DNA from 2 places in the Microbacterium sp. 22215 genome. Region 2 is predicted to be linked to the other one. Evidence: predicted binding sites of a transcription regulator. Region 2 holds the regulator's gene; the other holds the start of a gene.
The links. Region 2 encodes HrcA, which represses chaperone genes, less so after heat shock. Its sites were predicted from a motif close to TTNGCACTCGNNNNNNNCGAGTGCNAA; they were not measured.
Positions count from the first base shown of each region.

Region 1: ACTJKH_RS11795 (Hsp20/alpha crystallin family protein) is a predicted target of HrcA. The motif match lies at 2,179-2,205, and genes of this name have one in related genera.

Region 1 covers NZ_JBQEPC010000006.1:112,779-116,952, forward strand. Annotated here, with positions in the region: gene ACTJKH_RS11780 (dicarboxylate/amino acid:cation symporter) at 1-15, shown strand, start outside; gene ACTJKH_RS11785 (cation:proton antiporter) at 104-1,834, opposite strand; gene ACTJKH_RS11790 (MerR family transcriptional regulator) at 1,873-2,157, opposite strand; gene ACTJKH_RS11795 (Hsp20/alpha crystallin family protein) at 2,280-2,702, shown strand; gene ACTJKH_RS11800 (DUF2795 domain-containing protein) at 2,754-2,990, shown strand; gene ACTJKH_RS11805 (LLM class flavin-dependent oxidoreductase) at 3,055-4,095, shown strand.
Region 2 covers NZ_JBQEPC010000012.1:75,687-79,860, reverse strand. Annotated here, with positions in the region: gene ACTJKH_RS16760 (16S rRNA (uracil(1498)-N(3))-methyltransferase) at 1-590, opposite strand, end outside; gene dnaJ (molecular chaperone DnaJ) at 605-1,720, opposite strand; gene hrcA (heat-inducible transcriptional repressor HrcA) at 1,761-2,792, opposite strand; gene ACTJKH_RS16745 (carboxylesterase/lipase family protein) at 2,884-4,174, shown strand, end outside.

The DNA.
Region 1 (4,174 bases), on a different contig from region 2:
GCCGGCACCCGCTGACCCGCGTCCTCCGAGCGCCTCGCCCCCTCTCGGGGCGGGGCGCTCCTGCATGCGGCAGGTGCGTTCCCGTCGCGCTGAGCGCCCGCCGCTACGCGCGCCCCTGCTGCCGAGTGGCGCCGCGGGTGTCGAGCGCCAGCTCCTCGGCATCCATCGCGGTCATCAGCTCGCGCATGAGCTCCTCATCGAGGTTGCCGGCGTCGCGCTCGGCGAGCAGGATGTCGCGGCGCACCTGCAGCCAGCCGCGCGACAGGGCGACGAGGTCGTCGTACGAGGGCCTGGCCACGGCCTCCTCGACCTCCTGCGCCTCGTCGGTGTCTCGCTCGACCCGCGTCATGCGCTTCGTGAACGCGTCGAAGACGCTGAGGTCGACCTCGCCGTACTTCTGCTCCCACTCGACGCGCTTCTCGGCGAGGAACTCCTTGCCGGCCTTGCGGCTCTTCTCCCGGACCTCCGTGATCGCCCTCTCGTCGTCTTCGTCGTCGACGTCGCTGGCGATGCCGAGCCCGCGGATCAGCAGCGGCAGCGTGAGCCCCTGCAGCAGCAGAGTGCCGACGGTGACGATGAAGGCGACGACGACGATCGCGTGAGACGGTTCGGTGTCGAGGGCCGCGAGATCGGCCGCGGCGAGCGCTGTCGCGAGCGTGACGACGCCGCGCATGCCCGCCCAGGAGATCACGGCGTTGTCCTTCCACGTCAGCTGCAGGCCGGCCATCTGGTCGCGCAGGATCTTGGAGCGCAGCTCCTCGGCGCTGTAGCCCTTCCAGCGTTTCGATTCTCTGCGGCGCTCGTCGAAGGCGCCGGATTCGACCGTGCGATCCCAGCGTTCGAGACGCTTCCGGTCTTGGAAGTTCGCCCACCCGTTCGCCGGGTACACGTAGAGCGGCCGCATGATGAGCACGACCAGCAGCACGGCACCCGACAGCAGCAGGATGCGTCCGACCTCCTCGCCTCCGAGGTCGCTGAGGACGCGGGGGAACTGCAGGCCGATGTACGCGAACACGAAGCTCTCGAGCAGCAGATCGGCCGACAGCCACAGCGGCTTCTCCTGCTGGCGGGTCGTGTAGTCGGTGCGCGGGGAGTTGTATCCGACGTAGAGACCCATCGCGACGACCGCGAGCACACCGGATCCCAGCAGGTGCTCGGCGATCGCGTACGCGCCGAACGGGGCGAGAAGCCCGAACGTCCCGATCACGACGGCGTCGTTGATGCGCATGCGCAGCTGGTGCAGCACGATGCCGAAGACGAGACCGATCGCGACGCCGACACCGACGGCGAGCAGGAACTGCCCGACTCCGTCCCACACGGTGAGAGTGGCGCCGGCGATGATCGCCGCGAACACCCGGTAGAGCGTGAGCGAGGTCGCATCGTTGATCAGGCTCTCCCCCGAGAGCACCGTCATGATGCGACGAGGCAGCCCGAGTTTGCGACCGATCGCCGCCGCCGAGACGGCATCGGGCGGCGCGACGATGGCACCCAGCAGCAGGGCGCCCGGCAGGGTCAGCGACGGCAGGATCCACCACGCCACGAGACCGACCGCGAGGGTCGTGAGCAGCACGAGGGTGATCCCCAGCCGGCGGATCTGCGGCAGGCTGCGCTTGAAGCCCACGAACGAGACGTCGAGCGCCGCCGAGTACAGCAGCGGCGGCAGCACGAGGTTGAGCAGCAGATGCCCGTCGATCTCGACGTCGGGCACGAAGGGCAGGAAGGATGCCGCGAGCGCGACGACCGTCACGAGCAGCGGCGCCGGCCAGCCGCGCCATCGGGCGATCGCCGCCACGACCACAGCACCGACGAGCACGTAGAAGATCTCGGCATCCATGCCTTTACGGTACTGGGCCGCCCTCGTCGCGGTGCAGGTCAGTCGCGGCCGTCGGCGAGTTCGTCGCGGAGCCCGGCATTCTCGTCCTCGAGATCGAGCACGCGGCGGATGCCGACGATGTTGATCCCCTCGACACGAAGCCCGGTCACCCGACGGATGCGCTCGAGGTCGTCATCGCTGTACCGGCGGGTGCCGCCGTCGCTGCGCGCAGGAGTGACGAGCCCCTTCGCCTCGAAGAGTCGCAGACTCGCCTCGGGGACGCCGCTGAGCTGAGCGGCGACGGCTATGCCATACACCGGCATACCCGGATCGCGATCAGCCATCGGAACCTCCTTCGTGCATCACTTGCACTTTATCGGAACTTGTTCTATAAAAAATCTATAGCAAACGGTGCAGATAATCTGCACCAAGACAGCCCGACAGGGCCACACGAAAGGAGACACTCATGGCCATGTCATTCGATCCGTTCAGTCAGCTCGACCGCTTCGCCGCGAGCGTGCTGGACTCCGTCCGCGCACCGCGTCTCATGCCGGTGGACCTCTTCCGCGACGGCGACAGGTACGTCCTGCACGCCGATCTCCCCGGCATCGATCCGGGGTCGATCGACGTCGACCTCGACGGGGGACAGCTCACGATCCGCGCCCAGCGCACGGCCGACGGTCGCGAAGGCGTCCGCTGGCTCGCGCGGGAACGCGGTGCGGGCTCGTTCCTGCGGCAGTTCACACTCGGCGACGGTGTCGATCTCGACGCGATCAGCGCCTCGTACGAGAGCGGCGTGCTGTCGGTGATCATCCCGGTCAGCGAGCGCGCGAAGCCACGCAAGATCGAGGTCGAGTCGAGCGACAGCCGACAGTCGATCACCGCCTGATCGCACGGGGGCCGGGGCGCACCCGGCCCCCTCAGCCCGAAAGGAAGACCCATGCACACCTCCGCTGCACTCGACCGCTTCCTCCGCGGGATGGAGTATCCGGCGACGCGCGACGACCTGCTCCGCGAAGCAGCCCGTGACGGTCTCGACCCCGACGATCGAGCGGTGCTCGCTCAGCTTCCCGAGCAGAGCTTCAGCGCGGCCTGGCACATCCGATACCACGTCGCGCGACACGCTCTGGCCGAGGAGTTCTCACCGTCGGCATCCTCCGCCCTCGCCGCAGTGTGACGACCCACCGGCGACGATGGGGCGGGCGGGAATTCCCCGCCCGCCCTCGCCGTTGCATTCGGGGATGACTTCCACCGCGCTCTCCGTCCTCGACCTCGTCCCCGTTCGCACCGGCCAGACCAGTGCCGAGGCGATCTCCTCCTCCCTCGATCTCGCGGCGACCGCCGACCGGCTCGGCTATCGCCGCTACTGGTTCGCCGAGCATCACAACATGCCCGCCGTGGCATCCACCGCTCCTCCGGTGCTGATCGCCGCGGCCGCGATGCGCACGACGCAGATCCGCCTGGGCTCGGGCGGCGTCATGCTGCCCAACCACGCACCGCTGATCGTCGCCGAGCAGTTCGCCGCCCTCGAGGCCATCGCTCCCGGCCGCATCGACCTGGGCCTCGGCCGGGCTCCGGGCAGCGATCCCGTGATCACGCAGCTGCTGCGCGGATCGGGCACGACGAGCGACGTCGAGCAGTTCCCGCGCAACGTGCAGGACATCGCGGCTCTCCTCTCGGGCGAGGGCGCGACCGTGCGCTTCACCTCGGGTGGCGAGTACACCGTGCATGCGACGCCGTCCGCCACCGGCAACCCCGAGGTGTGGCTGCTCGGGTCGAGCGACTACTCCGCCCAGCTCGCCGCATCGCACGGCCTGCCGTATGTGTTCGCGAACCACTTCTCAGGGCAGGGCCTCGAGCGAGCTCTCGACCTGTACCGCACCGGATACCAGCCGAGCGAAGAGCACCCCGAGCCGCGCACGTTCCTCACGGTCAACGTCGTGGCATCCCCCACTCAGGAGGAGGCCGAGGCCCGCGCCCTCCCGCAGCTGCGCATGATGTCGCGCCTGCGCCTGAACAAGCCGCTCACCGCACTCGAGACGGTCGAGGAGGCACTGGCCGCAGAGCCGGATGCCGCGACAGACCAGGTCGTCGAGGCCGCCCGCTCGCGGTGGTTCGTCGGCACGGGCGAATCCGTCGCCGAAGAAGTGCGCGCCTTCGCGTCGAAGTGGGGCGTCGACGAGGTCATGCTCTCGCCCGTCGCGGGTGCGTACGAGTCCGAGCCGCGCGACTCCGCCTCCGGCCGCGCACAGACGCTCGAGCTCGTCGCCGCCGCGCTCTAGCGCGCTCCCGGCGCGTCGCCCTGGCCCTTGTGCCCCTGCCAGAGCGCCCTGCGCGTGCGGGGCCTGACGCGCCTACGGT
Region 2 (4,174 bases):
CCCTCCGGCCCGACCACGAGGACGATGTCGCGGCCGTCCGGCTCGAGTTCCGACAGCCGGGTGGTCGCACTCGGGTCGAGCAGAAGCACCCGCTGAGACGAGGCGCGCGCCGCGAGTCCTGCGGTCGACGCCGGAGGCGAGACCTCGGGCACCCACGCACGATGCGCCTGCTTGGCCGCCTCACGGACGATGGTCGCCCAGCGTTCGCGTCCCTTGACCGCCTTCGGGCCCTCCCACCGAGAGACGCTGCGGCTCGCCTGCCACGGCACGATCTCGTCGACGCCCAGCTCGCAGGCCGCCTGCACCGCGAGCTCGTCGCGATCGCCCTTCGCCAGCGCCTGCACCAGGATCATTCGAGGATTCGGAGCCGGCTCCTCGGAACGAGCCGAGATGCGCACGTCGACGCGAGACGGTGAGACCTCCTCAGCGGCGCCGGTCAGCCACACGCCGGCGCCGTCCCCGACCGTCACCGCCTCGCCGACGCGAAGTCGGCGCACGACGGCGGCGTGCTTGGCCTCAGCCCCCGTGAGCGACACGAGGTCGCCGATCGTGGCATCCGACGAGGACTCGAGAAGGAAGTGCAGTGCCATGAGCGCCGTCCGGATCAGTGCGAGCGGAAGCGGTCGCGGAGCTTCGAGAAGAGTCCCTGCTGGAACTGAGCGAGCTGGGGTCCCGGTGCCTTCGTCTTCTTCGCGAAGTCCTCGATGAGCGCGCGCTGCGCCGAATCGAGCTTCGTGGGTGTGACCACCTGGACGCCGACCCGGAGATCTCCGCGCTGGGTCCCGCGCAGCGGGGTGATTCCGCGGCCCTTGATCGTGAGGACGTCACCCGACTGCACTCCGGAGCGGACCTCGAGGTCGACCTCGCCGTCGAGCCCCTGGATCGTCGTCTCGGTGCCGAGGATCGCGTCGGGCATCGAGACCTCGAGGGTCGCCAGCAGATCGTCGCCGTCGCGGCTGAACGAAGGATGCGGATTGACGGTGACCTCGACGTACAGGTCGCCGTTCGGGCCGCCCGCCTTGCCGACCTCGCCGGATCCGGGCAGCTGCAGGCGCAGGCCGGTCTCGACGCCGGCCGGGATGTCGAGGGAGACGGTGCGACGCGAACGCACGCGACCCTGGCCGCCGCACGTGCCGCAGGGGTACGGGATGGTCGTGCCGTAGCCCTCGCAGGTGCCGCACGGCTGCGAGGTGACGACGTTGCCGAGCAGGCTGCGCACCTGGCGCTGCACGTGGCCCGATCCGCCGCAGATGTCACAGGTGACAGGCGACGTGCCCTCCTGACAGCACGAGCCGTTGCACGTCTCGCACAGCACCGCCGTGTCGACCTCGATGTCGCGGTGCGCGCCGAAGACGACGTCACCCAGATCGAGGGTCACGCGCACCAGTGCATCCTGACCGCGCTCACGACGCGAACGCGGGCGCGCTCCTCGGCCGCCACCCTGGCCCGCACCGAAGAACGTCTCGAAGATGTCGCCGAAACCGCCGAAGCCGCCGAAGTTCCCGGCTGCTCCGTCTCCGCCGCCCATGTCGTAGCGACGACGCGAATCGTCATCGCTGAGCACGTCGTACGCGTGCGTGACGAGCTTGAACCGCTCGGCCGCGTCTTCTCCCGGGTTCACGTCCGGGTGGAGCTGACGAGCCAGGCGTCGGTACGCCTTCTTGATCTCGTCGGTGGAGGCGTCGCGAGAGACGCCGAGTACCTCGTAGTGGTCTGCCACAATGGCCCTTCTGCGTATATGTGTCGTCTGGGCGCCCGCGTCAGCGGGACGCCTCGTCTTCGTCGAGCATCCGCGAGAGATAGCGGGCGACAGCCCGCGCCGCCGCGAGATTGCTCGGATAGTCCATGCGCGTCGGCCCCATCACGCCGACTCGCGCCGTGCCGCTGGGCGCGGCGTAGTTGCTCGCCACGATCGACGCCTCACCCAGGCCGAACGACGCGTTCTCCGTGCCGATGCTGGCCGCGAGGCCATGTGCGTCGGTCTCCATCTCGCTCATCAGGCGCAGCAGAGTCACCTGCTCCTCGATCGCCTCGAGCAGAGGATGGATGCTGCCCCGGAAGTCCTGCTCGCGTCGGGCGAGGGTCGCGGCACCCGCCATCACCAGGCGCTCCTGACGGAACGCCCCGAGTTCGTCGATGATGATGCTCGCGAGTGCGCGGAGCGCCACGTCATGCGAGTGCTCATCGGCGGCGAGCAGGCTCTGCAGTCCTTCGGCCGCGTCGCTCACCGCCCGCCCGGTGATCAATGCCGACAGGCGCACGCGAAGCAGCACCATGTCGGCCTCGTCGACGTCGACCGGCAGCGGCGCCATGCGCTGCGAGACACCGCCCGCGTCGGTGACGAGCACGATGAGAACCCGGTTCGCGGAGAGCGCGACGAGTTCGAGGTGAGTGAGGTGCGCCCGCGCGAACGACGGGTACTGCGCGAGCGCGACCTGCCCGGTGAGCTGCGTGAGCACGCGGACGGTGCGCACCATCAGGTCGTCGAGGTCGGCCGGCGCCGTGAGGAACGACTCGATCGCGGTGCGCTGCGCGACCGTGAGAGGACGCAACTGCGCGAGGTGGTCGACGAAGACGCGGTAGCCCTTGTCGGTCGGAACGCGGCCCGAAGACGTGTGCGGGGCAGCGATCAGCTCTTCGTCCTCGAGCAGCGCCATGTCGTTGCGGATCGTCGCAGCCGAGACCCCGAACGAGTAGCGGTCGACGATGGATCGGCTGCCGACGGGCTCGTGCGTCTCGACGTAGTCCTGAACGATCGCGCGGAGAACCTGGAGGCCTCTTTCACTGACCATCACGACTCCCTCCCTCTGGCACTCACTGGGTACGAGTGCCAATTCTACCCGCCGAGGCGGGCGCCGCGCTGATCCCCCTACGATGACGGGTATGAGTGTCGCGCCGCAGGTCACCGTGTCCACCGGAATCGTGCGCGGCGAGACTGTCGGCGGGGTGCACCGGTACCTCGGAATCCCGTACGCCGCAGCCCCGTTCGGGCTGAACCGCTTCCGGGCTCCTCAGTCGGCTCCCGCGTGGGAAGGCGTTCGCGACGCGGTGAGTTTCGGACCGACCGCTCCTCAGCATCCGTACCCCGGCGCCATCGGCGATCTGCTCGGTTCGGTCGAGATTCCCGGAGACGAGATCCTCTCGGTCAACGTCTGGGCTCCGGACGACGCCGACGGTGCACCGGTCGTCCTCTGGATCCACGGTGGCGCACTCGAGCGAGGCACCGCCGCGCTCCCCCTGTACGACGGATCCGGATTCGCTCGGGCGGGCATCGTGTTCGCCTCGATCAACTACCGCCTGGGATCCGAGGGCTTCTCGGTTCTCACGGGGGCTCCCCGGAATCTGGGACTCCAGGATGCCGCCGCGGGACTCGCCTGGGTGCACGAGGAGATCGCGTCATTCGGCGGCGATCCCTCGCAGATCACCGTGATGGGCGAATCCGCCGGCGGCGCCATCGTCGCCGGTCTGCTCGCCGTCGACTCCTCGCGAGAGCTCATCGCGCGGGCGATCATCGAATCCGGACCACTCGAGGCGCAGACCGCGAAGAAGGCCGGGCGCGTCACGGCGCAGCTCGCCAAGCGGCTCGGCATCAGGACCGACCGCGCGAGCTTCCTCGGAGCATCTCCCGCGAAGCTGCTGCATGCGCGACGACAGCAGTCCTCCGGCTCGTCTCCGCTGGGTGGGGCGCCCGGATTCCAGTTCGCCGTGGACGCCGAGTCGCTGCCTCGCTCGCCCCACGAGGTGCTCGCCGACACGGATATTCCCCTGCTCATCGGAAGCAACACCGATGAATACCGACTCTGGTTTCCTCCGGCTGCGCTGGCCGGAATCAGCGAGGCGAAGCTCCTGCTCGCACGACTCGCTCTGCGGATCCCGCGGAAGGCGCTCGCGGCCTATCGATCGACCTTCCCCGGTGCCTCCACCGGCGAGATCTTCGGCCAGCTCGCGACGGACATCATGCTGCGCGCACCGCTGACCCGACTGGCCAGGGCCCGCACCGCGCCGACGTACGTCTACGAATTCGCCTGGCAGAGCACTGTCCGCGACCTGCGTGCGGCGCACGCCCTGGAGCTCGGCTTCGTGTTCGATCGCCTCGGCGATCCCGAGGCGCAGCGGCTCGCCGGACAGGATGCTCCGCAGAGACTCGCGGACGAGATGCACGGAGCATGGATCT